4 regions of the Citrobacter pasteurii genome follow, and region 1 is predicted to be linked to each of the others. Evidence: predicted binding sites of a transcription regulator. Region 1 holds the regulator's gene; each other region holds the start of a gene.
What was found. Region 1 encodes LexA, which represses DNA repair genes until DNA is damaged. Its sites were predicted from a motif close to TNCTGTATGTACATACAGNA; they were not measured.

Region 1 (7,455 bases):
CAAAAATTTCACGGTCGACCGACGCCAGAATCCCCGGGTTTTGATAAGCTTCACGCCCCACCATCACGCCATCCATATGTTGCAGATGCGTTTTTGCTTCTTCCAGTGATTTAATTCCACCGTTAATCGACATCGTCAGCTGCGGGAAATCACGCTTCAACTGATAAACACGGTCATAATCCAGCGGCGGGATCTCACGGTTTTCCTTCGGGCTTAGCCCGGACAGCCAGGCCTTGCGGGCGTGGATGATAAACATCTCACATTCACCTTTACCGGAGACCATATTGATGAAGTCACACAGGAATTCGTAGCTGTCCTGATCATCGATACCGATGCGCGTTTTGACCGTCACCGGAATCGACACCACATCGCGCATCGCCTTCACGCAATCAGCGACCAGTTGCGCATTCCCCATCAGGCAAGCGCCAAACATCCCGTTTTGTACGCGATCGGAAGGGCAGCCGACGTTGAGGTTAATCTCGTCATAACCTCGTGCTTCAGCCAGCTTTGCGCACTGGGCCAGCGCGGCAGGATCGCTCCCGCCCAGTTGCAATGCGACCGGATGCTCTTCTTCGCTATACGCCAGGTAATCGCCTTTGCCATGAATAATTGCCCCGGTGGTCACCATCTCCGTATAGAGCAGCGTCTGGCTGGACAGTAAGCGCAAAAAGTAGCGGCAGTGTCTGTCCGTCCAGTCGAGCATCGGCGCGATAGAAAAACGATGAGCGGGAAAAGCGGTAGACTGAGATTCAGGCAGCATGGCGAATATTCAAGCATCCGGTTAAAAAAGGGGCGCTACTATAGCATAGACCGTTGCGATAGTGAGCCACATCATCGTGGATAGCGCCCTTCGTCCGCGTGGATCGTCATTTCCGCCCGGGTTTTCCGTCGTGTGGACCAAAAAACTGTGGAGGATGGTCAACCCAGCGATCCTCGCGCGTGGCGGCATAAACCGGATTAAGCGGATAATAAATGCGATTGTATTTTTTGTTCGCCTCACCGACGACCAGCAGACGTACCTCTTCACTGGTGTTATTGATAAAGGTGTGACACACACCGGTTCCTGCCGGGAAACCAACGCTGTCGCCGGGTTCCAGCTTCCATAAGTAACCATTGATCCAGGCTTCCGGGTAGCCTTCCAGCACGTAGATGAACTCTTCTTCATCACTTTCAGCGTGTGGATAAGAAGTACGACGACCCGGCGGCAGGCGTTCGTGATGAATGCCTAATCGCCCTAACCCCAACCTGCGGGCCAGCGGCGCGCCAATAGAAAAAAGCTCATCGCTGCCTGGATAGGTGGAGTCATCAGGCCCCTCAACTTCACGCCAGTGGCGAATACAATCGGGTCTTTTCATGTTAATTTTCCAGTGTTGCGATGCGTCAGGTATAGCACACAGCGGTGGATCTCGGCGTTTTAAGCAAAACATGATAAAGTAAGGGATTAACCTTCCACGCAAATCGAGGCGCCAAATGGACAAAACCACCACGCAGGAGTTATTGGCTCAAGCTGAAAAACTCTGTGTGCAACGTAACGTGCGGCTAACGCCACAACGCCTCGAAGTGCTGCGCCTGATGAGCCTGCAGGAAGGTGCGATCAGCGCCTATGACCTGCTTGATCTGCTGCGGGAAACCGAGCCGCAGGCCAAACCCCCTACCGTGTATCGTGCGCTCGATTTTCTGCTGGAACAAGGGTTTGTGCATAAGGTGGAATCCACCAACAGCTATGTCCTTTGCCATCTGTTCGATCAGCCAACCCATAGCTCGGCAATGTTTATTTGTGACCGCTGTGGCGTGGTAAAAGAAGAGTGTGCGGAAGGCGTGGAAGATATTATGCATACGCTGGCAGCTAAAATGGGATTTGCTCTGCGCCATAATGTGATTGAAGCCCACGGCCTGTGTCCGGCATGTGTGGAAGTTGAATCATGCCGCCATCCTGGCGAATGCCAGCATGACCATACAATTCAGGTGAAAAAGAAAGTCGGGCGGTAAATAAAAGAGCGTACGTCCTTGTACTCTCAGGAGGGAGGGGTTAATTACCAGCGGTAATCGTTGCGTTTTTCCCAATCTTTAACTTCTTTCTCCGCCTGATCTTTCGCGTACCCGTATCGTTCCTGGACTTTACCTACCAGCTGGTCGCGTTTACCTTCAATGACCGTCATATCATCATCGGTCAGTTTGCCCCATTGCTCTTTCACTTTACCTTTGAACTGTTTCCAGTTACCGCTGACTTCGTCTTTATTCATCATCAAGTCCTCATCGTTAGGTTGTGAATAGCGCGAGTGCCATGTCCAGACACATGCTGTTTTCTCTGGACGTGAGAATAAGTGTAGTCAGTGATTCTGAGCTTTATTTACTATTCGGAATTTTTAACCATTCCTTTCAGGCAAACCAGGTACCATTACGCCAGTGACGCCGCCAGATAAAGGCCAGCGATAGCCCGCGCAGCGCGAGAAAAACGGTTAACGCCAGCCACAAACCATGATTTCCGAGCCACGGCAACGTCAGGAGCGTTAAGGTGAATCCCACTGCGGCAACGGCCATACTGTTGCGCATTTCTGCAGCCCGCGTCGCGCCAATAAACATCCCGTCGAGCAGGTAACACCAAACGCCCACCAGCGGTAACACCACCTGCCAGAAAAGATAGCGATCGGCCAGCTGTTGGATTTGCGACAGCGAGGTCAGCAGCGCCACAATCTGCTCGCCGAACAGGGCATAGACCAGCGAAAAAAGGATCGCCACAATTCCCGACTGCCGACACGCCGCTCGCCAAACATCCAGCAGTTGACTGCCATCCCGCGCGCCATAAGCCTGACCAGAATGGGCTTCCACGGCATAGGCAAATCCGTCCAGCGCATAGGCGGTGAACGTCAACAGAGTCATCAGAACGGCGTTGACTGCAATAATATCGCCCCCGAGACGCGCCCCCAGCACCGTAATCGCACCAAAACAGAGCTGCAACAACAGCGAGCGCAGCATGATGTCACGGTTAAGCGCCAGTAAACGGCGGAAGTTGCCACGCCACGCCTGCTTCAGCATTGCCAGCGAAATTCCGCGCATATGCAGGACCTTACGTACCATCATCAGACCGATCAGCAAAGTGGCATATTCGGCAATCACCGTCGCCAGCGCCGCGCCCTGTACGTTCATATGCAGGCCCATCACCAGCCACAAATCGAGCATGATGTTAAGCACATTGCCGACAATCAGCAGGATAACCGGCGCACGCGCATATTGAACGCCAAGCAACCAGCCGAGCAACACCAGATTGGCCAGTGAGGCGGGCGCGCTTAACCAGCGGATTTCCAGGAACCTTCGGGCCTGCTCCAGCACCGCTTCGCTACCTCCCACGATATGCAACGCCAGGCTGATAACCGGTGCGCGAAACAGTGCGATAAGCAGCCCCGCTCCCAGCGCCAGCATCAGCGGCTGAACCAGCGCGCGCGCCAGTGCCTGCGGATTTTTCGCACCGAACGCCTGGGCTGTCAGACCAGTGGTACTCATACGCAAAAAAAGCAGCAGCATAAAGAGAAAACTGGTCGCTGTTGCGCCAACGGCAACGCCACCAAGGTAGACCGGGCTATCCAGATGACCAATCACCGCCGTATCCACCAGTCCCAGCAGTGGAACAGTGATGTTGGAGAAAATCATCGGTAAGGCAAGGTGCCAAAGTGCTTTATCAGAGGAGGTAAAGAAAGGCATGGAAAGGAGCCTGAAAAGAAATTAACGCGTTTTTGTAGACCCGATAAGGTAGCATCATCGGGCAATTTGCCGGAGAGCGACGTAAACGCCCTCTCCGGCCTACAGGAAATCAGCAGATCATTACAGCCATTCACCGTTACGAATCACGCCTACCGCCAACCCTTCAATGGTGAAGTTTTGCTCGCGCAGATCGACAACGATAGGTTTAAATTCACTGTTTTCCGGCAGAAGTTCAACCTTGTTGCCCTGCTTTTTCAGGCGCTTAACAGTGACTTCATCATCAATACGGGCAACAACAACCTGGCCGTTACGCACGTCCTGCGTTTTATGCACAGCCAGTAAATCGCCATCCATAATCCCGATATCTTTCATCGACATACCGCTGACGCGCAGCAGAAAATCGGCGTTCGGTTTGAACAGTGATGGGTCAACCTGGTAATGGCCTTCGATGTGCTGCTGTGCCAGAAGTGGCTCACCGGCCGCGACACGACCAACAAGCGGTAAACCTTCCTCTTCTTCCTGCAGCAGGCGAATACCACGCGATGCGCCAGAAACGATTTCCAGTACACCTTTACGCGCCAGTGCTTTCAGGTGTTCTTCAGCCGCGTTTGGGGAACGGAACCCCAAACGCTGCGCGATCTCCGCACGCGTCGGTGGCATACCTGTCTGGCTGATGTGATCTCTAATGAGATCAAACACCTCTTGCTGCCTGGCCGTTAACGCTTTCATTCCGCCCCCTGGGTGTATATACAGTTATGCTGTGAGTATATACAGCTAAAGGCGAATTTGGAACCGCAAACTGCACAAAAAACAGGAGATTTATGAAGTTGTGGAACCTTTATCGCAAATGCGACCACAACAGGATGCCCCAGGTGATCAGAGCGACAAAAATAGAAAGCAATACTGCAGCCGATCCCATATCTTTCGCCCGGCCAGAAAGCTCGTGATACTCCGAACCTATTCGGTCGACGACCGCCTCAATGGCGCTATTCAGAATTTCAACGATCATCACCAGCATCACCGAACCAATCAGCAGTACGCGGGTAATCGCGTCAACGTCCAGCCAGCAGGCGATGGCTACCCCCAACAGTACGGCAACGCTTTCCTGACGGAATGCCGCCTCATTGATCCATGCGGCGCGGAAACCTTGCCAGGAATAGCCTGCTGCTTTGATAATCCGAGTAAATCCAGTGGTATTATTGGCCATCAAAAGAACCTTTTTACATAATTAGCGTGAGTATTATTGTATCGTTACCCTGTTTGTTTCAGGGCATAAGCAAAGCTGCGCGAAGTATGACGGGATACCACAGAAATTCACTAAACTTTCTGATATCCTTGCAGCGCATTTGCATTATTAACCAGAGGCTTTACATCGTTTATGTCCGGCTGGCCACGAATTTACTACAAATTACTGAATTTACCATTAAGCATCCTGGTAAAAAGCAAGTCTATCCCGGCGGAACCCGCCCCGGAATTGGGACTCGATACCTCTCGTCCCATTATGTACGTCTTACCGTACAACTCAAAAGCAGACTTGCTGACGCTGCGTGCCCAATGTCTGGTGCACGACCTCCCTGACCCCCTGGAACCGCTGGAGATAGATGGGACTTTGCTGCCGCGCTACGTGTTTATACACGGCGGCCCGCGTGTATTCACCTATTACACGCCAAAAGAAGAGTCCATCAAGCTGTTCCATAACTATCTCGATCTGCATCGCAGCAACCCCGATCTGGATGTACAGATGGTGCCGGTGTCGGTGATGTTTGGCCGTGCTCCAGGGCGCGAGAAAGGCGAAGTCAATCCGCCGCTGCGTATGCTGAACGGTGTACAGAAATTCTTTGCGGTGTCCTGGCTGGGTCGCGACAGTTTTGTCCGCTTCTCGCCTTCGGTCTCCCTGCGTCGCATGGCAGACGAACACGGCACGGATAAAACCATCGCCCAAAAACTGGCACGCGTGGCGCGTATGCACTTTGCTCGCCAGCGCCTGGCCGCAGTCGGCCCGCGACTCCCTGCCCGTCAGGATCTGTTTAATAAGCTGTTGGCCTCAAAAGCGATCGCCAGAGCGGTGGAAGATGAAGCCCGCAGTAAAAAGATCTCCCACGAAAAAGCGCAGCAAAACGCGATTGCGCTGATGGAAGAGATCGCCGCCAACTTCTCCTATGAGATGATCCGCCTGACGGACCGTATTCTGGGCTTTACCTGGAACCGTCTGTATCAGGGCATTAATGTTCACAATGCTGAACGTGTACGCCAACTGGCGCACGACGGACATGAAATCGTCTATGTGCCGTGCCACCGCAGTCATATGGACTACATGCTGCTGTCGTATGTTCTGTACCATCAGGGGCTGGTTCCACCGCATATCGCGGCAGGGATCAACCTGAATTTCTGGCCGGCAGGTCCGATTTTCCGCCGTCTGGGCGCATTCTTTATTCGTCGTACGTTTAAAGGCAATAAGCTCTATTCCACCGTATTCCGCGAATACCTGGGCGAGTTGTTCAGCCGTGGTTACTCGGTTGAATACTTTGTCGAAGGTGGCCGCTCACGTACCGGCCGTCTGCTTGACCCGAAAACCGGCACGCTGTCGATGACCATCCAGGCGATGCTGCGCGGCGGTACGCGTCCCATTACACTGGTGCCTATCTACATCGGCTACGAGCATGTGATGGAAGTGGGAACTTACGCAAAAGAGCTGCGTGGCGCGACCAAAGAGAAAGAGAGCCTGCCGCAAATGCTGCGCGGTTTGAGCAAGCTACGTAATCTGGGTCAGGGCTACGTTAACTTTGGCGAACCTATGCCATTGATGACCTACCTGAATCAGCATGTGCCGGAGTGGCGCGAATCTATCGATCCTATCGAGTCTATTCGCCCGGCCTGGCTGACGCCGACAGTGAATAACATTGCTGCCGACCTGATGGTACGCATTAACAACGCGGGCGCGGCCAACGCCATGAACCTGTGTTGTACCGCGTTACTGGCTTCCCGTCAGCGTTCTCTGACGCGCGAGCAGCTAACCGAACAGCTCGATTGCTACCTGAGCCTGTTGCGCAATGTGCCGTATGCTTCGGATACGACAGTGCCGACACAAAGCGCCAGTGAACTTATCGACCACGCCTTGCAGATGAACAAGTTTGAGGTTGAGAAAGACACGATCGGTGACATCATTATTCTGCCGCGCGAGCAGGCGGTACTGATGACCTACTACCGCAACAACATTGCGCACATGCTGGTTCTGCCTTCGTTGATGGCCGCGATTGTGACTCAGCACCGCCGGATTTCACGCGCCGCATTGCAGCAGCATATTGAAGCGCTGTACCCGATGCTGAAAGCAGAGCTGTTCCTGCGTTGGGAGCGTGATGAGCTTGCCGGGGTAATTGACGAGCTGGTCAACGAAATGCAGCGTCAGGGTCTGATAACCCTGCAGAACGATGAGCTGCATATCAACCCGGTTCATTCTCGCACGCTGCAGTTGTTGGCTGCGGGCGCGCGTGAAACGCTACAGCGCTATGCCATTACCTTCTGGCTGCTGAGTGCGAACCCATCCATCAACCGCAGTACCCTGGAGAAAGAGAGCCGCACCGTGGCACAACGTCTTTCCGTGCTGCACGGTATCAACGCGCCTGAGTTCTTCGATAAAGCTGTGTTCAGCTCCCTGGTGCTGACGCTGCGTGACGAGGGCTACATCAGCGATACCGGTGATGCCGAACCGGAAGAAACGATGAAGATCTATCAGATGCTGGCCGAGCTGGTCACATC
Region 2 (7,455 bases), 1.5 Mb from region 1:
GAGGTCAGTTCAGGATCACCACAAGTGGATGAACGCCCACTCTCGCGAGCGATGGTTGACCGGTTATTGCAGCACTGGCACTACCCGGCGCATATCAGTCAGGATATTCGAATAGATATCCAGTCAACGATTCCCATTGCGAAAGGAATGGCCAGCAGCACCGCAGATATTGCCGCCACCGCGCTTGCCACCGCTCATTTTCTGGGTCATCAGCTTGATGAACCTACACTGGCGCAGCTTTGCGTATCTCTTGAACCTACCGACAGCACCCTTTTCCGTCAGTTAACCCTTTTCGATCATAACGACGCTTCTACGCAAATTCCTTGTGAAGCGCAGCCCCAGCTTGACCTGTTGGTTCTGGAAAGTCCGGAAACATTACGTACCGCAGATTATCACCGCATTCCGCGCCAGCCCGGGTTACAGGCCGGTGCTCCCGCGCTGAAACGTGCATGGGAAAAAGTACAGGAAGCCTGTATTAGCCAAAATCCCTATCGGATGGGAGAGGCTGCCACACTTAGCGCAATCGCCAGCCAAATGTTGTTGCCAAAACCAGATTTCGATTCGCTATTGGCGCTGGTAGAAGAATGTGATTTATACGGGGTGAACGTTGCGCACAGCGGCAGCGTGGTGGGTCTGATGCTGGACAGAAAACGTCATGATGTTGATTACATCAAATGGATGCTGGCACAGAAAAAACTGACAACTCACTGGCCTGAGCAGCATTTACTGCGGATGGTAACAGGCGGGGTAAAACTACAGTAGGGGCCGCCGCTTAGCAGCGCCCCCTACTGCCATAAAACGTTACTCTGCTTTCGCTTCGCCGTTTTTCACTTCACCCATGGCTTTCAGCTTTTTAGAGATATCACGACGCTCTTTAGAGATCTCTGCATTCTTGATGATGTAATCATCTACACGATCTTCATAGTCGCTTTTCATGCTGGCGATGATACCCTGGATAGCATCAACGCTCATCCCCGGCTTGATGTAGTCGCTCAGGTTGTCCAGCAGCAGGACGCGTTTCTGGTTGTCACGGATCTTTTTCTCAACGTCCTGGATTTCACGTTGCAGTTTGTTTTTACGACGGAACAGACGAACAAATTCCAGCACGTCCTGGAAAGAAGGCTTGGTAGTTTCCATTTTTACACCCCTGATAATGTGAGATTCGGATTCGTTAAAACAACGGCTAAAGTGGGTCAACATTACTTTCATGCCCGCCATACTTCAAGTTGCATCTGCATTGATAATGCATGGCTGAAACCTGAATTATCGAGGGTAAAGCCATTGTAGTTACCAATGGTTTTAGCCTTTTTCAGTATCATACCCTTAATCTTTGCTGAATCGAAGCAGCAGTAAAACCAATCCCCTCATCTGCTCTTTATTTGCGCAGCGCGCGACAAATTAAATGTGAGAGCAATTCCAGTTGCCGTGCCATCTCCATATTCAACCAGACATAGCCATGAATAGGTGTTTCAGCAACATTATCGCCTTTATGCTCAGCGATGAGTTGGCGCAACTCTGCCACGGTATCATTAAGTTTTTCGGTATTGGCAAGCACCGGCTGCGGATTACCTTCGTATAGCGCATGAGTGATCGTCAGTAGCGCTTGTTGCGTTCTGAGCTGAGTTTCACGCAAGGTATGCGCGTTCAGCATCACAAAGTGACTGGTACGCGTCGCCCACAGCGCGTTGATTTGCAGCTCAAGCATGCACACCAGGTTGCGGTTAACCGTCTGAATAGCTTCAAAGATTGATTTTTGGATGTGGGTCTCTTTACTGGCAGGAACGATGAGTCCACGCATTTTGACAACGTCACTCAGTAGTTGTTGTAAATGCTTCTCCAGTCGGGGCTGTTCGAGCAAGTTAGGTGACAACGCAGCCTGATACACCCGGTTATAACCCGTGACACAATGCGCCAGTTGAATACGCCAGTGAATAAATGCCCGCTGCGGCCAGATGCCGGTAAACAGCATCGCCAGTAACGATCCCAGAATCACGTCGCCACCGCGCCACAACGCTGTATTCATGTCACCCGCGGGAGCCCCGACGACGACGGCAAGCGTTATACCAATCAGCAACGCCTGATAGGGTTTTTTACCTAAGGCCAGCCAGCCGCAGAGAAACATCGCTACTGCGCACCATATCAGCATAAGCGGAAGTGACAGGAGTTCGAGACGCAGAGCAACCAGCCCAAGTACTGAGCCCAGAATCGTCCCGCCGATGCGTTCAAGCGCTCTTGGGACGACATTACCCCAGAATGAAATAGGCCCCATAATCACCACCAGCGTGATCAGAGGCCACGTACCTTCAGGAATATCCAGCAGGCGAACCAACAGAAAAGTAAGAAGAAACGCCAGCGCAATGCGAATACCGTGCACTACGCGATAATGACGATACAAACGAATTTCAAAAGGACTCAGCGACTTATCGGCACGCACTCATCCACTCCGTCAGGGAATAGCAAAGAACAGAATTGTACCTGCTTTTTTAGTGAAAACATCATCGTTATCACCAAGACTTTCATCCTGATTTACACAAAAAACAGCTACTTCGGCTGTACTGGAACATACATTTCGATGTCCCAGTAACCGTCTTCCATGCCATTATTCATATAAATCTCAAAACAGGGTTTGGCGGCTATCTGGTATGTTGCGTCCTGCAACAGAAGATTAAAAAACTGATACCATGGCGTCGCAAAGTCATGATTTTCAACACGAGCAACAGCAATAGCATACTCACCACCGGCCAGTTCAGTCAGTATCACACCTTCGCTGTTCTCTGGGATCTCGAAATTCTCTGCGACGGAAACCACAGTATCGCAGCGCAGTTTGTCAGCAGGCACAACATCCGGGTTGTCGTAATAAACGGCGATCCATTCCAGCGGCACTATCTGCTTGTCATCCACCCACATGACTAACTGCTCAAAACCCTGCTTTACCGTTTGCTCCCACGGTCCAACCATATGAAAACCGGCAATCCTGCGTTTATCGACTTGCTTTATCTCGTACTCCATATAACCTCCGTCATTACACTGTATTTATATACAGTGTAATTATTGTGTATTACGGCCACAAGGAAATAGTGATTATTATGTGAGCAGTTTCGCACTCTTGCCAGTCAGTAGCATGGGTGAAAAATTACACCTTATGGTGGAAGTAATCGCTCAGACGCGAAAATACGCTGCCTTTACTCACTGATTCCAGGGTGACCAGTGGCCAATGCGCCACCAGCTTATCCCTGTCATAGAGTTCAATTTCCCCCACGCGTTGATGCGCGGCAATAGGCGCTACCAATTCTTTCTTATCAAGAACATATTTTGCTTTGATATTCTGGACTTCAGCCTTAGGTAGCGCCATCCAGAAATCCTGCTCGGTACCGAGGCTAATTTTTTCTTTATCGCCATACCAGATTCGTTCGACGCCGACTTGCTTACCGCTACGCAAAACCTGCACCGTATCAAAATTTTGTTGCCCCCACTGCAGCAGTTTGCGTGCCTGATCCTCGCGCCCTTTCGCGCTCTCGGCTCCCATGACCACGGCAATCAAGCGACGCTGTCCGTCAACTGCGGAGGCGATCAGGTTAAATCCTGCCCCGGATGTGTGCCCGGTCTTCAGGCCATCAATGTTCATCGTTTTATCCCACAGCAGTCCGTTACGGTTTTGCTGCGTGATACCGTTCCAGGTAAGACTCTTCTCACTGTACATGTGGTAGAACTCAGGTTCCCCGTGAATAATCGCCCTGGACAAGACGGCCAGATCGTAGGCCGAGCTATGCTGGCCCGGTGCGTCCAGCCCATGCACCGTTTCGAAATGTGTATCTTTAAGCTTCAGCTTCTCAACGTAACTGTTCATCATCGCGACAAACTGTGGCTGTCCACCCGCGATGTAATCAGCCAGCGCGACGCATGCGTCATTGCCGGAATCGACAATTAAGCCGCGACTTAAATCACGTACTGACACGCGATCGCCTTCTTTCAGGAACATTAATGATGAGCCTACAAACACCGGATTATCTTTCGCCCATGCGTCACGTCCGACTGTGACGATATCCGTTGGGCTAATGCGGTGGCTATCAATCGCGCGATCGACAACATAGCCGGTCATTAACTTGGTCAGGCTGGCGGGGTTGCGTTGCTGGTGTTCATTTCCGGCGGTCAGGATTTGGCCAGTGGTGTAATCCATAAGCACCCACGCGCCAGCATTGATGGCGGGAGGCCGAGGTGCAAAACTGGCGACATCAGTCGCATAAGCGGACGAAAAACTTATCGCGAATAGCGAAGCGGCAATAAACAAACGGCGTTTCAACAGCATGTCCTCATAACCAGGAGAAATAGCCGTTCTTTTTACGGAAGTTCTGCCGAACAAACAGGGATAAATTGCAAGAAAATGTGACATAAGGCACATTTTCTTGCTGTTAAAGAAGAAAGTCAGACGGACTTCTCCTGCAAAAAACGCGCAGGATTAGCCTTTATGTGATGCTGTTTCTGCATGATGGCTGCGATGACGGTGATAGCCGTCAATCATGCTGCGAAAGATTTGCCCCGGTGTGTCACCCAATGTGCACAGGTAAATATGTGCACAAATGAACAGAATGCCAACAATCGCCAACACCATATGCAGCACCAGCACCACCGGCCCGGCGCCTATAATCTGCGGGTAAAGACAGAGCAACCCGGTAATGATTAACAACGGAACCAACGCATACATGATGGCCAGATAGGCTAACTGTTGCAGGGGGTTAAATTTATTCTCCGCTGTTGCCGCAAACGGATGTGCCTCACCTTTCATTATCCCATACAGATAAAAACGCGTTTGCAGCAGGCAACGCGTTATCAACCCGCTGAATTGCACACGATAGTGACTACCGTTGCCGCTGGTGGCATTGATCATGACGAAGCCAATCCAGAAAGCCAGTAATGCGAATCCACACCAGGTGTGCACCTGCACCATCAGCGCTACCGGTCCGATAGAAAAATGGCCGAACAAACCGCTGAGCAGAAGCAGGATAAAAAGCAGCGCATTTCCCCAGTGCCAACGGCGGACAGCCAGTGAGTAGAGATAGTCACGGTGCTCTTCTCCGGCTGCCGTTTTGGGTGCCAGCATTCGACGCAGCAGTGCATGCATCACCAGACCGGCAATCATCAACAGAATGACTACGCCGGCATAAATGAGCCACAGCGGCCAGTAGTCTGGCGCATAATTAAGCTCTGCTCCCCAGATAGAATTCATACTTTTCCCTCCTGATGAATCTCTTTACGCCGAAAAATACTCACCGCACCGCTACGCGTATCCTGCTGACGGTAAACCTCTTTTTGAAGAATCCAGTGCTGAATTTCAGGGTCATCACGGCGACCAAACTTCAGCGCATCCGTAGGGCATACGGAAACACAGGCAGGCGATTGTCCAGCGTCCAGACGGGTGTCTGCGCAAAAGTTACATTTATCTGCAATTCCTGTTTGTGGATTCAGGTAGCGCACATGGAACGGACAGGCGGCAACGCAATAATCACAGCCAATACAGCGGGACTTGTCCACCTGCACAATGCCGTTTTCGTCCCGAAACGAAGCGCCAGTCGGACAGACGCTGACACAAGGCGCATCTTCGCAGTGCTGGCAGGAGACGCGGACAAACTGGAAGTGAGACAGCACCTCAGGTTCGTTTTCCGGTGAGCGGATCTGCACCTGCAGCCGGCTAAAACCTTCTGGCACGTCATTCAGAACTTTGCAGGCAACTGTGCACGCCTGACAACCAATACAGCGTTTCTCGTCATGCAGCATGACATACGGATTTGTTGACTGATTCATGATGTTCTCCTTTCTCATGCCCGACGAAGCGTAACGCCAGCGGTGTGAACCACCGTGCCGGAAACCGGACTGGTCACATGCGGAAGCAAGTTGCCACAGTGGATCCCATGCGTTGTCGCCGCGGTTTTCGCGCCAGCCTTGGCGCCGAATCCCATATAGACAAACAGCGTATCGGGTCGAATACCGGCAGTGACCAGCGCTTTGCCTTTCTCCTTACCCGTCGCATTTTCAAGCCAGATGTCATCACCGCTTTTAATCCCTTTTTCTCCAGCCGTTTTCGGGTGGATCCACACCGCGTTATCCCACATCAGCTCGCTGAGTAATGGAACATATTGCGTCGCGCCATTGGTGTGAACCGCGACTTTGCCTTGAATGAAATAGAGTTCATTATCGGCCTTGAGCGCAAAATTGCGTGCACGCGGAATACCATAGCCCGGCAGGAGAGTTTCCAGTTCTTCGGAATAAAGTTCGATCTTTCCGGATGGGGATTTGAAGCGGAGTTGTTCGCCATACGTACCATCATTGTCAACGGCCACTGCTCCCGGATACTGCGCAGTAAACTGGCGTACCGATTCAGGCTCACGGAGTAACAGTGGAACGCCCCACTCCCGATACCCTTTCTGGCGCAGTTCAGCAGATAACGCATGGTCACCATTGAGCTGATATAGCTGGCGTACTTGCATATCTTGCCACGGATAGTACTGTCCAAGACCCAGTTGCTCGCCCAGCTCTTTCCAGATTTGCCAGCTTGGCCGCGCATCACCAATAGGCTCAACGACCTGCTGGCGCAGCGCATAGGCCGGATTCAACCCCGACATATCAGAGACTTCTTCATCGCGTTCAAGGTAGGTGCATTCAGGTAACAGGTAATCGGCATAGGCCGCGCTTTCGCTTAAATAGACATCGCAGCTCACCACCAGATCCAACTGCTCAACGGTTTTGACCAGATCCGGCCGACAGGTCACAGTTTGAAAAGGGTTATGCCGGGACATAATCCATCCTTTCACCGGATAAGGCGTCTGGTTTAACACAGCATCGATAATGCTCTGCACCACCCCACCGCCCGCAGCGATGTATTTGAATTGCGGCGCGACCAGGTCAATACGCTGCGCCGTTGGCTTAGGGAGTTTGGCATCCGGTTTCGCCAGCACCGGAGCCACCTTCTCTCCTGCCAGCTTATTGTAGGTTGCAGCGGCTTTTTTCTGGTACATGCCGCCTTCGCGCTCAATATTTCCCAGCAGCACGTTGAGGGTGAAAATCATGCGCCGCATGTCGATCTCTTCCTGCGAAAAAGTCGCACGGTGACCAGGGCTGACAATCGCATGGGGGGCGCAGGCCGCCATTTCTCGAGTTACCCGGGTAATGACATCCGCAGGCACGTCGGCCAACTTTTGTGCCCATCCCGGCGTGGCCTCTTGTACCGCCTCTGCCAGTTGGTCAAAACCTGTTGTGTAGCGTTCAACGAACTCCGCGTCATACAATTTTTCAGTAATCATGACGTGGCACATCGCCATCAGCACCGGTAAGTCTCCCCCCGGTTTAATCGCATGCCATTCATCCGCCTTGCTGGAAAATACCGACAACCGGGGGTCGAAGCTGACCATCTTCGCGCCCTTCTCTTGTGCGGTCATCAATTCATGCGTATCGGCAACCTCA
Region 3 (7,455 bases), 1.2 Mb from region 1:
TGTTGAAACTTGTCCTGTCCGGTAATGGCGTGAAACTGACGAGCATCCAGGCTGTCGACGCTCACGTTGAGCGCGGTCAGCCCGGCATCGCGCCAGGCGGCGGCATCGCGCGCCAGACGATAACCATTGGTGGTCACCGCAATCTGACGGATGGCGTCGTTTTCACGTACGGCGGCGATAATGTCGGTAAAATCGCGACGCAGTGACGGTTCGCCCCCCGTCAGGCGCACTTTCTCCGTTCCCAGACTGGCGAACGCGCGCGTGACGCGACGAATTTCATCAACGGTTAAAAAGCCGTTATTGGTGACCCCGCCGGGCTTATAGCCATCCAGCAGGCAGTAGGTGCAACGGAAGTTACACACATCGGTAATCGACAAACGTAAGTAGTAAAACTTACGCGCGAATGCATCGGTAAGTTGAGAGCCCATGTACACCTTTCCAAATACGGGAGGCGAAGTCATTTCTTCCTGCGCCCTGGTGACAATCGTATTCACGTATCGTCACGGCCAAAGCACCGTATCATTTGACCCAGGTGCAGAGGCTAGAGTGTTTATACTCGTCATACTTCGAGTACATTGTGGTTATGCCGATACTAGCGTGTAAATGACGCTTTTGCCATGTACACTTTCGCTGTATAAATATGTATATAGCGGCATGATCGTGCATTTTCGCTACAGAATAAGCAAAAACCACAGTTTTGCATTGATATACATCATCTTGCTGTCAGGTCGATATCGTCAGAAAGGGGTAGATCGCAGAAAATTATTTTCTGCAGATGACGACTGGATAATTGCTGAAAACACGCTATTTACGTTACTGTAACGCCGATCAATTGATATCAGGAATAACTATGCGCACTCGTACGCTGGCAGATCTGGATCGCGTTGTCGCTCTCGGCGGAGGGCATGGATTAGGACGCGTTCTGTCATCACTTTCCTCTTTAGGTTCACGCCTGACGGGCATCGTCACGACCACCGATAACGGCGGTTCCACGGGGCGAATTCGCCGTTCAGAAGGCGGCATTGCCTGGGGAGACATGCGGAACTGCCTCAACCAGTTAATTACCCAACCAAGCGTCGCATCGGCGATGTTTGAGTATCGTTTTGGCGGTAATGGCGAACTTTCCGGCCATAACCTCGGAAATCTGATGTTAAAGGCGTTGGATCACCTGAGCGTGAGGCCTTTGGAGGCGATAAATTTAATTCGTAGCCTACTGAAAGTGGACGCACATTTAATTCCCATGTCAGAACTACCGGTGGACCTGATGGCGCTCGACGATCAGGGACATGAAGTGTATGGCGAAGTAAATATCGACCAGCTCACTACCCTGCCGCAAGAATTAATGCTCTCACCTAAAGTTCCCGCCACGCGAGAGGCGATTGAAACCATCGCCGAAGCGGATTTGATTCTGATAGGACCAGGCAGTTTTTACACCAGCCTGATGCCGATCCTGCTGCTAGACGAGCTGGCGCAGGCGTTACGTCGCACACCGGCTCCAATGGTTTATATCGGCAATCTGGGACGCGAACTCAGCCTGCCTGCCGCCAGCCTGACGCTTGCCGATAAGCTGGCCATCATTGAGCAATATGTTGGTAAGAAGGTGATTGATGCGGTGATTGTCGGACCAAAAGTCGATGTTTCCGCCGTGACCGACCGCATTGTGATTCAGGATGAACTGGAGGCCAGCGATATTCCCTACCGTCATGACCGTCAACTGCTGCATAGCGCGCTGGAGAAAGCGGTGCAGGCGTTAGGTTGAACGTATTTGCCTGATGCGCTGCGCTTATCAAGCCTACAAAAACGCGCTGCGCCGCCATCCGGCACCAAACACGGCCTGGTGCGCTGCGCTTATCAGGCCTACAGGTGCGCTTGTAGGCCGGATAAGGGGTTTACCCCGCATCCGGCACCCACCTACGATGCCGCGATAAACAGCTCGCGCAACTGATGCAACTGGTCACGGATCTGCGCGGCCTCTTCGAACTCAAGGTTCTGCGCATGCAGCATCATCTGACCTTCTAACTCGTGAATCTTCTGCTGCAGCGCTTTCGGCGTCATGTCCAGCTCAACAACCTCGGATTTCGCCCCGGCACGCGACTTCCCTTTACCTTTCGCTTTGGTCTTCGCAATATTCTGACCCAACGCCAGAATATCAACGACTTTCTTGTTCAGCCCCTGTGGCGTAATACCGTGCTCTTCGTTGTAGAGCTGCTGTTTCTCACGACGGCGTTCGGTTTCACCAATCGCTTTGGCCATTGAGGCGGTAATTTTATCGCCGTAGAGAATCGCTTTACCGTTGATGTTACGCGCCGCTCGACCGATGGTCTGGATAAGCGATCGTTCCGAACGCAGGAACCCTTCTTTGTCTGCATCCAGAATCGCCACCAGAGAGACCTCAGGCATGTCCAGGCCTTCTCGCAACAGGTTGATACCCACCAGCACGTCAAACTCGCCCAGGCGCAAATCACGAATGATTTCCATGCGTTCCACGGTATCAATGTCGGAGTGCAGATAGCGCACCCGCTCGCCGTGCTCTTCAAGGTATTCGGTGAGGTCTTCCGCCATGCGTTTGGTAAGTGTCGTCACCAGCACGCGTTCGTTAATCGCCGCACGGGTGCGGATCTCAGACAGCAGGTCATCAACCTGTGTCGCCACCGGACGAACTTCAATGACCGGGTCCAGCAGCCCGGTCGGCCGCACCACCTGATCGACCACATCCTCACCGGATTTCTCCAGCTCATAATTGCCCGGTGTCGCTGAGACATAAATGGTTTGCGGTGCCAGCGCCTCAAACTCTTCAAACTTCAGCGGACGGTTATCCAGCGCCGACGGCAGACGGAATCCATACTCAACCAGCGTCTCTTTTCGTGCCCGGTCGCCACGGTACATCCCACCAATTTGCGGAATCGTAACGTGGGATTCATCCACCACCAACAGGCCATCGGCGGGCAGGTAATCAAACAGCGTCGGCGGCGGCTCGCCCGGACCGCGTCCGGACAGATAGCGTGAATAGTTTTCAATCCCCGAGCAGTAACCCAGCTCGTTCATCATTTCCAGATCGAACTGCGTACGCTGGCTTAAACGCTGTTCTTCCACCAGCTTGTTGTTCGCCAGCAGGATTTTGCGGCGCTCCGCCAGCTCGACTTTAATTTCTTCCATTGCCTGCACAATACGTTCGCGCGGCGTCACGTAATGGGTTTTCGGGTAAATGGTGAAGCGCGAAATAGCGGATTCAACCTGCCCGGTCAGCGGGTCAAACAGCGACAAGCGCTCAACTTCTTCATCAAACAACTCGACGCGTAGCGCGATATCGTCAGATTCGGCCGGAAAGATATCGATCACCTCACCACGCACGCGGAACGTCCCGCGCTGGAATGCCTGATCGTTACGCGTGTATTGCAGTTCAGCAAGCCGGCGCAGGATCGCACGCTGATCGATAATCATCCCCACCGTCAGGTGCAACATCATCTTCAGATACAGATCCGGATCGCCCAGACCATAGATCGCGGAAACCGAGGCCACCACCACCACATCCCGCCGTTCAAGCAGGGCTTTGGTCGCCGACAGGCGCATCTGTTCAATGTGTTCGTTTACCGACGCATCTTTCTCGATAAAAGTATCCGAGCTCGGGACATAAGCTTCCGGCTGATAATAGTCGTAGTAGGAGACGAAATATTCCACTGCGTTATCCGGGAAGAACTCTTTCATCTCACCGTACAGCTGAGCAGCAAGCGTCTTATTGGGAGCCAGCACCATGGTAGGACGCTGCAAGTCCGCAATCACGTTGGCGATAGTGAATGTCTTCCCCGACCCCGTCACCCCGAGCAGCGTCTGATGCGCCAGACCATCCTCCAGCCCTTCTTCCAGGCGACGAATCGCCTCAGGCTGATCGCCAGAGGGTTTAAAAGCGGAATTCAGTTTGAACGGTTTACTCATGAGCAGCTACCTGAAGCAATGGGCGGGCAGGTGTGTAATTTTACCCGCAGCAGTATATTTTGCCAGTAAAATATACTGGATGAAAAAACAGTAACACACCAGAATATTTCTGTTACGCCATCAGAATGCCCGTCAGAGCAGGCTAAAATTTTGGCACTGGCGGGATAAAACACCAGTAAAAATGTGTTATCCCCAAACCAATGACTTTTTTAACATTTGTCAAGACGGCAGATGAAAGTTTTATGGCAACGCATGACACTTCCGCGACAGCCATTGCTTTTATCTAACATTCTGTATTTCAATAACTATTCTCTCGAGCCGTCTTTCGCATCAATTTAGTCGCAGGCCGCGTCTTCTCTCGCTTACATTGTGTTTTCTAACTCTAATACACAAGGTTATCCACAGGAATAGTGGATAACTGCCTCCAGCCCGTGCTGACTGCCGCCTGGCAAAAACACCGACTTGCTCTTTTCGAGTGGGATAAAAAAAAATTATCGCCATTTTTTTATATTTATCAGCTAACGAAGCCCTGGAGGTGGTCGAGATCTTGCTCGCATTTTCACCATTTACCTGCCTGCACCATCCCGACGCGACCAGGCACTGGCAATGTGCGCAAAATTAACCCGTATCGTTAAAAACCAGATATCGCTGCCGGTGGATCACGCTATCCCGCTGTTTTTCGCGCATTTCCCATTTGTGGCAAGAGATTTGCAATTTTCTTCTGCTCCCCGGCCTGTCGGGCGGATAACTTCATGATGGAGAAAATCTATGTTGAGTCTTCGCGCAGTGAATCACTATTACGGTAACCAGCACACGCTATGGGATGTGGATCTCGACCTGCAGCCCGGCAAGTGTACCGGTGTGCTGGGACTTCCGGGGATGGGGAAAACGACGCTGGCCAATTGCATCATCGGCAATTTGCCTATTGAAAGCGGTACGATGGTCTGGCATCAGGCAGGCGCACCACCGTGCGATCTGAGCCCGATCCCAGCGGCAAATCGCATTGCGCTGGGTATTAACTCCGTTTCACAACAGAGACGGATTTTTTCGCAGCTGACGGTCGAGGAAAATCTGCATATTGCGCGCCAGGCGGTTGAGGAAAGCGAAACGATGAACAGCAGCGATATATACCGCCTCTTCCCACAGTTATACAGTCTGCGTCAGACCAAAGGGGTTGCCTTATCAGAGGATAATCAGCACCAGCTCGCGCTCGCCAGCGCGCTGGTTACACGCCCACGCCTGCTGATCCTCGATGAGCCTACGCGAGGAACGGGTCAGGCGTATATCCACAAGCTGGGGAACCTGATTGTGAGGCTAAGCCAGGAGTTGGGCATCGCCATTATGCTCGCAGAGCAAAGCCTGCCGTTTATTCGTCGGGTCGCTGATTGCTATTGCCTGTTACATCGCGGACGCAATGTGGCCCAGGGACAACTGGGGCAGCTCAACGACCCGTTTCTTAACGGCTGGATGGCGCCAGAGGCAAAACGCTAAGGTCGAGGTAATGCCCTGTCGTTGCGCGTTCTGGCTCGTCTTCCAGCCATGGGATCTCCCCCAGCAGCGGGGCCGGAATCGCGCGTTTCAGCGTTGCCATATATTCAGAATGGCGTTTCCCTGGCGGAGCCACATCATTGGCGACCCACCCCGCCAGCGTCAACCCAACCTGTTGTACCGCTTGCGCAGTCAGAATGGCATGGTTGATGCAGCCAAGCTTGACGCCAACCACCAGAATCACCGGCAGTTGTTCTGTTTGTACCCAGTCAGAAAAACTCAGCGTGGGTGAAAGCGGCGTAAACCAACCGCCAGCGCCCTCCACCAGCACCCAGTCAGCCTGCATTCGCAGCGCCTGTAAACCAGCAGACATCACTGAGGCCAGAATCGGTCGCCCTTCATCAGCGCTGATGATATGCGGTGACGTGGGTTCGGCAAAGGTATAGGGATTGATTGCCGTATAATTCACTGCCACAGCGCTGTTGCGCTGCAGGGCAAGGGCGTCAGAGTTTCGCAGACCATCTGCCGTCATTTCACTCCCAGAGGCTACAGGCTTATAGCCGACCGTTCGATAACCCAATTGCCCCGCTGCCTGCAGGAGCGCACAGCTGGCAATTGTTTTACCAACCTCAGTGTCCGTCCCGGTGACAAAATACGTTCTGGTCACGTTGAATTACTCCTAAAAAAAGTTGATACGTCAGCGGGTATTTTCCCTGCACAGAGGGCCAGGCTAACTGTAACTGCTGCAGTTGTGAACGGGTCAGTACGCGCTGTTCGCGTCCATCATGGAGATGCGTCGCACCGATCCCTTTGAGCGAGCGCATGGCGCTCAACGCGTCATCAAACCACAGTGTCACCGTATGAAGCTGATACTCAACGTCCCAGCCATGCAGAGCCTTTTCAAGTTGCTCCACGGGCAAGAAACGGTTGGTGTGCTCCCGGTCATCTACCGCTTGCCACGCCCGGCGTAATTCAGGCATCGAACCATGTGCCAACGTACTAAACGCCACCGTGCCTCCGGGGCGCACAACCCGGCAAAGCTCGTTTAGCGCCCCGCGTAAATTATCGCACCACTGAACCGCCAGATTGCTCCAGGCCAGGTCAAAGGTGGCGGCGTTTTGTGGGATGGCTTCAATATCCGCCAGCAGATAGTGGTGGGCAGCATTTTTCCGCTGTGCCTCTGCCAGCATTTGTTCAGAAAGATCCAGTGCGCTGACTTCGCTTCCCTGCTCACGCCAGTAGCGACTCATGCGCCCAGGGCCGCACCCCGCATCCAGTACCCGTGCATAATCCCGTTCACCAAGTAGCGCCAGCAAGGCGTCGGCGCTTTGACACTGTAGCCCGGCATGTTGCTCATAGCGGGAAGCAGCGCGTCCAAATGCGGCAGCAATGGCCTGTTTATTAACCTGCGCCATGCAGCACCTCCAGTAAACAGTCGATATCTTGGCATTCATGCGCCTGCGTCAGCGTCAGCCGCAATCTGGCTGTGCCGACCGGTACCGTAGGAGGCCGGATGGCGGTCACCCAACAACCTTGAGCGCGTAAAGCCTCCGCCAGTTGCAGCGCTTTATGGTTATCGCCCACGATCAATGGCTGGATGGCACTGTCTGAGTTTGCCAGCGTGAAATCCGCAATATCCAGGCCAGCACGAAAACGTTGGATTAACATAGCCAGTTTTTCCCGGCGTTCATCGCCCTCACGACTGCGGATCACTGCCAGCGCGGCACGCAATGCCTGCGCCTGAGCAGGCGGCATGCTGGTGCTGTAAATCAGATGACGGGCAAATTGCAGCAGATAATCAGCCACGCTGTCTGAACACAGGATTGCCGCGCCGCTGACGCCAAATCCCTTACCAAATGTCACCACCAGCAGTTCAGGTTTGACCTGCGAGTGCCAGCATGATCCGCGACCTTCTTCACCAGTGACACCGATACCGTGCGCATCATCCACCAGCAACCAGGCCCCCTGGCGTTGCGCTGCGGCATGGATATCCGCCAGCGGTGCGCTATCGCCATCCATGCTGAATACGCCTTC
Region 4 (7,455 bases), 1.2 Mb from region 1:
CCTGTCGTATCGTCAATGAACAAGGGGGACGACTGGCGGATGTGCTGAATGCGATGCCATCTGTCTCGGAACGACTTGACCCGCAGTTGATTGAAGAACTGACCGACCCGGCAAATTACCTTGGAATGGCGCCAGCAATGGTGGATCAGGTATTAGCGAGATATATGTCGCGGAAATGAACGCTCTTGGGCTAACGGAATAAGGATATTTTTATGTCAACAAATTCTGTCGCGGGAAAATCCATTCTGTCGTTCCTGATACCGCTGGCGATAGGCGCGATCGTTTGGTTTTATCCCGTACCTGATGGTCTGACGCCTCAGGCCTGGCATATGTTCGCGATATTTGCCGCGACCATTGCCGCGATCCTTACCCAGCCGCTCCCTTCGGGGGCGGTGATGTTGATTGCACTTTGCGTGGTCATTTTTACCAAAACCTTGCCAGAGGCAAAAGCATTGTCAGGTTTTGCATCCGGTACGGTATGGCTCATTTTCTGTGCCTACGTCTTGTCTCTTGGTTTTGTAACCTCGGGATTGGGGAAACGTATTGCGTATAAAATGTTATCGCTCTTTGGTGGCAGTAGCCTGGGTATCGCTTACTCACTGGGGGTTTCCGATCTGATTATGGCCCCGGCGATGCCATCCGTAACCGCGCGTTCCGGGGGGATTATTTTCCCTATCACTCGTTCCATCAATGATGTATTGGGTTCCGCACCAGGGGCAACGGGCAAGCGTATCGGCGATTTCTTAACCATGGTGTGCTTCCAGTTTACGCCGATTACCGGGGCAATATTTCTCACCGGGATGGCGGCGAATCCGCTGGTAGCGAGTCTGGCGAAATCGTCATTAGGAATAGAGATAACCTGGGGTGGATGGTTTATTTCCGCAGTGGTCCCTGCGATGGTCTGTTTCTGCCTGATGCCGCTACTGGTCTATAAATTATTGGATCCCGAGCTTAAGCGTACGCCGGAGGCGAAAGCGATGGGCAAACAGGCCCTCGGTGAGCTCGGTTCGATGAGCAGCAACGAGAAAAAGGTCGCGTTTGGTTTTGTGCTGGCGCTGGTTGGCTGGGGTACCAGCTTGATTACGGGATTGTCTGCCACATCTGTCGGGCTGGGATTAGCTGCGTATCTGTTTGCCTCGGGCGCTGTTAGCTGGAAAAGTTTGCTTAATGACCATGCGGCCTGGGATACGGTGATCTGGTTTAGCGTCATTATTAGTCTGGCGACAGGGCTTGCCGATCTGGGCTTTATTAAATGGATGACCATAAAATTAGGCAGCGGTATTCAGGGTTTTGGCGCGATCGAATCGTTTATTGTGTTGGGGATCCTTTACATTTACGTCCATTATCTCTTCGCTACGGCGACCGGGCATGTCGCTGCACTGTATGCCCCTTTCGCGGCCACGGCGATCGCAGCAGGCGCGCCGCCGATGATGGTGGCTATTTGCTTCGGTATCTTTAGTAACCTGATGTGGGGGAATACCGAGTACGGTGGTGGACCTGGCCCCATTTATTTTGCCCAGGGTTATTTTGAACGTCCGCGCTTTTACAAAATCAACCTCTGCGTGGTGACGGCGAATGTGATTATCATTTTTGTCGTGGGCATGCTGTGGTGGAAGCTGTTGGGATACTATTAAGCGTTAGCGAATTATTGGCCGGACAGGACCCGAACAGCCGTCCGGCCAGGAAAAATGAATTGCGAAGCGCTTTCCAGAATGGGGGAAAAAGGTACATCCAGGGACTGAAATGTGCCACAATAGTGGCTGTTTATACAGTATTTCAGGTTTTCTCATGGCACTAACGGCCGCGTTAAAAGCGCAAATCGCCGCCTGGTATAAGGCGCTTCAGGAACAGATCCCCGACTTTATCCCCCGTGCGCCGCAGCGGCAGATGATTGCTGACGTTGCGAAAACGCTGGCAGGTGAAGAAGGGCGGCATCTGGCGATTGAAGCGCCGACCGGGGTGGGGAAAACCCTGTCGTACCTGATCCCCGGTATTGCCATTGCGCGTGAAGAACAAAAAACGCTGGTGGTCAGTACCGCCAACGTTGCTTTGCAGGATCAGATCTACAGCAAAGACCTGCCGTTGCTGCGTAAAATTATCCCCGATCTGCGTTTTACCGCCGCGTTTGGTCGTGGTCGCTATGTCTGCCCGCGTAATTTAGCGGCGCTGGCCAGTACCGAACCCAATCAGCAGGATCTGCTGGCCTTTCTCGACGATGACCTGACGCCCAACAACCAGGAAGAACAAAAGCGCTGCGCCAGGCTAAAAGGCGATCTCGATAGCTACAAGTGGGACGGGCTGCGCGATCACACGGGTATCGCCATTGATGACGGACTCTGGCAGCGTCTGAGCACCGATAAAGCGAGCTGTCTGAACCGCAACTGCCACTACTATCGTGAATGTCCTTTTTTTGTCGCCCGCCGCGAGATTCAGGAAGCCGAAGTGGTGGTAGCCAATCACGCGTTGGTGATGGCGGCTATGGAAAGCGAAGCCGTTTTGCCAGAGCCGAAAAACCTGCTGCTGGTCCTTGATGAAGGCCATCATTTGCCGGATGTTGCCCGCGATGCGCTGGAGATGAGTGCAGAAATCAGCGCCCCCTGGTATCGGCTCCAACTGGATCTGTTTTGCAAATTAGTCGCGACCTGCATGGAGCAGTTCCGCCCGAAAACCACGCCGCCACTGGCGAACGCCGAGCGGTTGAACGGTCACTGTGAAGAGCTATATGAGCTGATTGCCTCACTTAATAACATCCTCAATCTCTATATGCCCGCTACCCAGGAAGCGGAACACCGCTTTGCAATGGGAGAACTGCCTGGTGAAGTGATGGAGATCTGCCAGCGACTGGCGAAACTGACGGAAATGCTGCGCGGTCTGGCTGAATTGTTTCTCAACGATCTCAGCGAAAAAACCGGCACCCACGATATTGTGCGTCTGCATCGGGTTATTTTACAGATGAACCGGGCGCTGGGCATGTTTGAGGCGCAAAGCAAATTGTGGCGTTTGGCATCGCTCGCGCAGTCATCAGGCGCGCCGGTGAGTAAATGGGCGACGCGTGAGGTGCGTGACGGACAGATCCACGTCTGGTTTCACTGCGTGGGGATCCGCGTGAGCGATCAGCTCGAACGCCTGCTGTGGCGCAGCGTGCCGCATATTATTGTCACTTCTGCCACGCTGCGTTCTCTCAATAGCTTCTCGCGTCTTCAGGAAATGAGCGGGCTGAAAGAAAAGGCCGGAGACCGCTTTGTCGCGCTGGATTCACCGTTTAACCACGTTGAGCAGGGCAAAATCGTTATTCCGCAGATGCGCTACGAACCGTTAATTGAGCACGAAGAGCAGCATATCGCGGAAATGGCCGCCTATTTCCGCGAACAACTGGAAAGTAAAAAGCATCAGGGCATGCTGGTACTGTTTGCCAGCGGTCGGGCGATGCAGCGTTTTCTTGAGCACGTTACCGATCTGCGCCTGCTGTTGCTGGTACAGGGCGACCAGCCGCGCTATCGTCTGGTGGAGTTACACCGAAAACGGGTAGAAAACGGCGAACGCAGCGTGCTGGTTGGGCTGCAGTCTTTTGCTGAAGGTCTGGATTTGAAAGGCGAGCTGCTGAGCCAGGTGCATATTCACAAAATTGCGTTTCCGCCTATCGACAGTCCGGTAGTGGTCACTGAGGGGGAGTGGCTGAAAAGCCTGAACCGCTACCCTTTTGAGGTGCAAAGCTTACCGGCAGCATCGTTCAATTTGATCCAGCAGGTTGGGCGACTCATTCGTAGCCATGGCTGCTGGGGTGAAGTCGTGATCTACGATAAGCGGTTGTTGACCAAAAACTATGGCAAGCGTTTACTGAATGCGTTACCCATTTTTCCGATAGAGCAACCTGCTGTGCCAGACGTTATAGTAAAACCAAAAGAAAAAACGAAACCTACGCGCCGCCGTCGGCGTTAACGATGCGAGCAACAGGAAAGGAGTTATCGATGGATTACCGCAAAATCATCAAAGAGATTGGGCGAGGTAAAAATCACGCGCGTGACCTGGACCAGGATACTGCTCGCGGACTGTATACCCATATGCTGAATGGCGATGTCCCTGACCTTGAGATGGGCGGCGTGCTGATTGCGTTGCGCATTAAAGGAGAGGGAGAAGCGGAGATGCTGGGCTTTTATGAAGCGATGCAAAACCACACCATTCGCCTGACGCCGCCAGTTGCCAAACCCATGCCCATTGTTATCCCCAGTTACAATGGCGCGCGCAAGCAGGCGAATTTGACGCCGCTATTGGCGATTTTACTGCATAAGCTGGGATTCCCGGTGGTGGTGCATGGCGTCAGCGAGGATCCTACCCGCGTGCTGACAGAAACCATTTTTGAACTGATGGGGATTGCGCCGACGCTGCATGCCGGGCAGGCACAGGCAAAACTGGATGGTCATCAGCCGGTGTTTATCCCGGTAAGCGCGCTGTGCCCTCCGCTGGAAAAACAGTTGGCGATGCGCTGGAGAATGGGGGTGCGCAACAGTGCGCACACGCTGGCTAAATTAGCCACGCCGTTTGCCGAAGACGCCGCGCTGCGTCTTTCCAGCGTGTCACACCCGGAATACGTCTCACGTGTGGCAAAATTCTTCGGCGATATCGGTGGACGTGGCCTGTTGATGCACGGTACCGAAGGCGAGGTGTACGCCAACCCGCAGCGCTGTCCGCAGATAAGCCTGATAGATTCGTCCGGCGTGCGAGTGCTACAGGACCGACAGAGCGAGATGCCTGACGAGCCGGTACCGCTGCCGGTGGCAAAAGACCCGGAAACCACCGCACGCTGGATTGAGCGTTGTCTGGCTGGCAGTGAGCCGGTTCCGGCATCGCTGAAAATCCAGATGGCCTGCTGCCTGGTGGCAACCGGTGAATCCGCGATGCTGGATGAAGGACTTGCTCGCGTCGAGCAAAGTTTCTAATCCATTTGTTGTTCCGGCGGGCCATTTACCAGGCCTGTCGGTTCTCTCTTTTCATCAACGTGAAATTTCTGCACGTTTATTGACCTCCTGAGCGCCGTGGCGCAGCATAGTTTGTTGAATAATAAGAAACACAATCAACACGCGACACAACAGGAGATAACAATGAACAGTGGACATCGCTTCCATGTGCCAACGCTGCACGCCTTTATCCAGGCCGTGTTTCACCAGATGGGAAGCAATAAACAGGAAGCGCAGTTGGTGGCCGATCATCTGATTGCCTCTAACCTCGCCGGTCATGACTCCCACGGCATCGGCATGATCCCAAGCTATATTCGCTCATTCTCGCAGGGACATCTGCAGATCAATCGTCATGCCAAAGTGGTTAAAGATGCGGGGGCGGTGATTACGCTTGATGGCGATAGTGCCTTTGGCCAAGTGGCGGCGCACGAAGCAATCACGCTGGGGATTGAAAAAGCGCGCCAGCACGGTATCGCCGCCGTGGCATTACATAATTCGCATCATATCGGACGTATTGGCTACTGGGCGGAGCAATGTGCGGCGGCAGGTTTTGTCTCAGTGCATTTTGTGAGTGTGGTCGGGATCCCGATGGTCGCACCGTTTCTTGGCCGCGATAGTCGTTTTGGCACCAACCCCTTCTGCGTTGTTTTTCCGCGTAAAAATACCTTCCCGCTATTGCTCGACTATGCAACCAGTGCCATCGCGTTTGGCAAAACCCGGGTGGCATGGCACAAGGGGGAGCCGGTGGCTCCGGGATGCCTGATTGATACAAACGGGATGCCCACAACCGATCCTGCCGTGATGCAGGTCTCTCCGCTGGGGTCGTTGCTCACGTTTGCCCAACACAAAGGTTATGCGCTGGCCGCGATGTGCGAAATTATGGGTGGTGCGCTTTCAGGGGGTAAAACCACGCATGAAGAGAGCCTGCAGACCAGCCCGGACGCCATCATTAACTGTATGACCACAATTATTATGAATCCGGAACTGTTTGGCGCGCCGGACTGTGACAACCAGGTTGCGGCATTTGCTGAATGGGTGAAAGCGTCCCCGCATGCTGAAGATGCCCCGATCCTGTTGCCAGGGGAGTGGGAAGTGAATACTCGCGAGGAACGGCTGGAAAAAGGTATTCCGCTGGATACCGGAAGCTGGCAGGCGATTTGCGAGGCGGCCCTGCAAATAGGCATGCCGGACGCCGTGTTGCAGGAATTCCGTCAACGGCTGGAATACTAAGCAAAAAAAGCCCGTCCAGTGGCGGACGGGCAAACAAAGGGTAACAAACAGGGTCAATGAGGGTTGGAGCATTGGGTCGTACAGGTAATCTTTCGGTTATTTATAGATAACCGCGGTGCCGCTCATTTTGTCTTTACCGACAGCGGAAGTGATGCTGTAACCAGATGCACCAGCAGCAGCCGCTTTCTCAGCCAGTTTGGCTTCCAGGCCATCCAGCGTGGTGGCGCCATCAGCAGAAACTACACCAATCTTATTCATGCTTTGTGCCTGAGTGGAGGAAACCGGCTCGGCAGCGAAAACGCCAAATGACAGGGTAGACAGGGCGATAGCAGCAACAGCAAATTTAATGTTTTTCATGATTTTTCTCTCGCAGGTTTATTCGGTTAGTCGATGTTCTGTTAAGAAGACGTTGTTCCGTCGATGTGATAAGTATCACGTTTTTTTGGGTGAGAGAAAATCGAATAGAATTGACGACATCAATCAAAAAAATTGAATGACAAATAACTTATTGAATATTAATAAATTCAGACGAGGGATTTACAGTTCTTGTCACTACGCTTTACAGAGAAACCAACAACGGCACATTTTGCCACACAGAGTGCGAAAAAGCGTGCTCGTAAAGGAAATCGTATGCGCTGAAACTTTTGGTAAAGATGAGTCAACGTAGCTGGCTATCTTTCGAACCTCTGCGATTATATCCTGAAAATGTAGCACTATGTGAATCTTTATCCTGCTGGCATGCGACACACAAGCGTACGCCAGGTACTGCCTCACGCCTGGCCTGTGGGATAGGATTGCCGCATTCTTCACATTCATACAGACTTTCCCCCGTCGGTAACTCACCGCGGGCGCGGGCAACAGCATCTTCAATAGTATTGTTGATCTGTTCGTTAACTGCGTCGTCATTTGCCCATCCGGATGCCATATGTACCTCCTGCTGATGTCTACAGAATAAGTATAGCGAATGTGATGGGCGAAAAACGACCACGCATCAGCGGTATCAGATTTCAGACCATTCGCGCAGCAGGTTATGGTAGAGATTGAGTAATGACAGGATCTCGCTACTTTCCCCATGACGTGCCTTCAGGGACTGAATGTTTTTATCCAGTTCAAAAAGCATGGCGCGATTTTTATCGTCACGGATCATCGACTGGATCCACATAAAGGATGCCACACGAACCCCACCGGTTACCGGCGTAACGCAGTGCAAGCTGCTGGAAGGGTAAAGCACCAGATCGCCTGCCGGAAGTTTCACCGCATGCTGGCCGTA

Region 2: the regulator LexA is predicted to act here: its motif matches at 3,026-3,045, upstream of sbmC (DNA gyrase inhibitor SbmC).
Region 3: the regulator LexA is predicted to act here: its motif matches at 4,007-4,026, upstream of uvrB (excinuclease ABC subunit UvrB).
Region 4: the regulator LexA is predicted to act here: its motif matches at 1,755-1,774, upstream of dinG (ATP-dependent DNA helicase DinG).

Annotation. Positions count from the first base shown of each region.
Region 1 covers NZ_CP077262.1:4,844,410-4,851,864, forward strand. Annotated here, with positions in the region: gene dusA (tRNA dihydrouridine(20/20a) synthase DusA) at 1-760, opposite strand, end outside; gene I6L54_RS23335 (cupin domain-containing protein) at 867-1,355, opposite strand; gene zur (zinc uptake transcriptional repressor Zur) at 1,471-1,989, shown strand; gene I6L54_RS23345 (CsbD family protein) at 2,034-2,243, opposite strand; gene dinF (MATE family efflux transporter DinF) at 2,380-3,699, opposite strand; gene lexA (transcriptional repressor LexA) at 3,820-4,428, opposite strand; gene I6L54_RS23360 (diacylglycerol kinase) at 4,538-4,906, opposite strand; gene plsB (glycerol-3-phosphate 1-O-acyltransferase PlsB) at 5,078-7,455, shown strand, end outside.
Region 2 covers NZ_CP077262.1:3,310,132-3,317,586, forward strand. Annotated here, with positions in the region: gene I6L54_RS16295 (GHMP family kinase ATP-binding protein) at 1-762, shown strand, start outside; gene I6L54_RS16300 (DUF496 family protein) at 802-1,137, opposite strand; gene I6L54_RS16305 (FUSC family protein) at 1,376-2,434, opposite strand; gene sbmC (DNA gyrase inhibitor SbmC) at 2,542-3,009, opposite strand; gene dacD (serine-type D-Ala-D-Ala carboxypeptidase DacD) at 3,134-4,306, opposite strand; gene phsC (thiosulfate reductase cytochrome B subunit) at 4,457-5,224, opposite strand; gene phsB (thiosulfate reductase electron transport protein PhsB) at 5,221-5,799, opposite strand; gene phsA (thiosulfate reductase PhsA) at 5,814-7,455, opposite strand, start outside.
Region 3 covers NZ_CP077262.1:3,680,105-3,687,559, forward strand. Annotated here, with positions in the region: gene moaA (GTP 3',8-cyclase MoaA) at 1-428, opposite strand, end outside; molybdenum cofactor riboswitch at 416-561, opposite strand; gene yvcK (uridine diphosphate-N-acetylglucosamine-binding protein YvcK) at 851-1,759, shown strand; gene uvrB (excinuclease ABC subunit UvrB) at 1,912-3,933, opposite strand; gene I6L54_RS17980 (ABC transporter ATP-binding protein) at 4,702-5,424, shown strand; gene bioD (dethiobiotin synthase) at 5,390-6,088, opposite strand; gene bioC (malonyl-ACP O-methyltransferase BioC) at 6,051-6,836, opposite strand; gene bioF (8-amino-7-oxononanoate synthase) at 6,823-7,455, opposite strand, start outside.
Region 4 covers NZ_CP077262.1:3,657,477-3,664,931, reverse strand. Annotated here, with positions in the region: gene I6L54_RS17885 (class-II fumarase/aspartase family protein) at 1-179, shown strand, start outside; gene I6L54_RS17880 (DASS family sodium-coupled anion symporter) at 213-1,634, shown strand; gene dinG (ATP-dependent DNA helicase DinG) at 1,789-3,939, shown strand; gene ybiB (DNA-binding protein YbiB) at 3,969-4,937, shown strand; gene I6L54_RS17865 (malate/lactate/ureidoglycolate dehydrogenase) at 5,100-6,185, shown strand; gene ybiJ (DUF1471 family protein YbiJ) at 6,282-6,542, opposite strand; gene I6L54_RS17855 (DksA/TraR family C4-type zinc finger protein) at 6,844-7,110, opposite strand; gene ybiX (PKHD-type hydroxylase YbiX) at 7,186-7,455, opposite strand, start outside.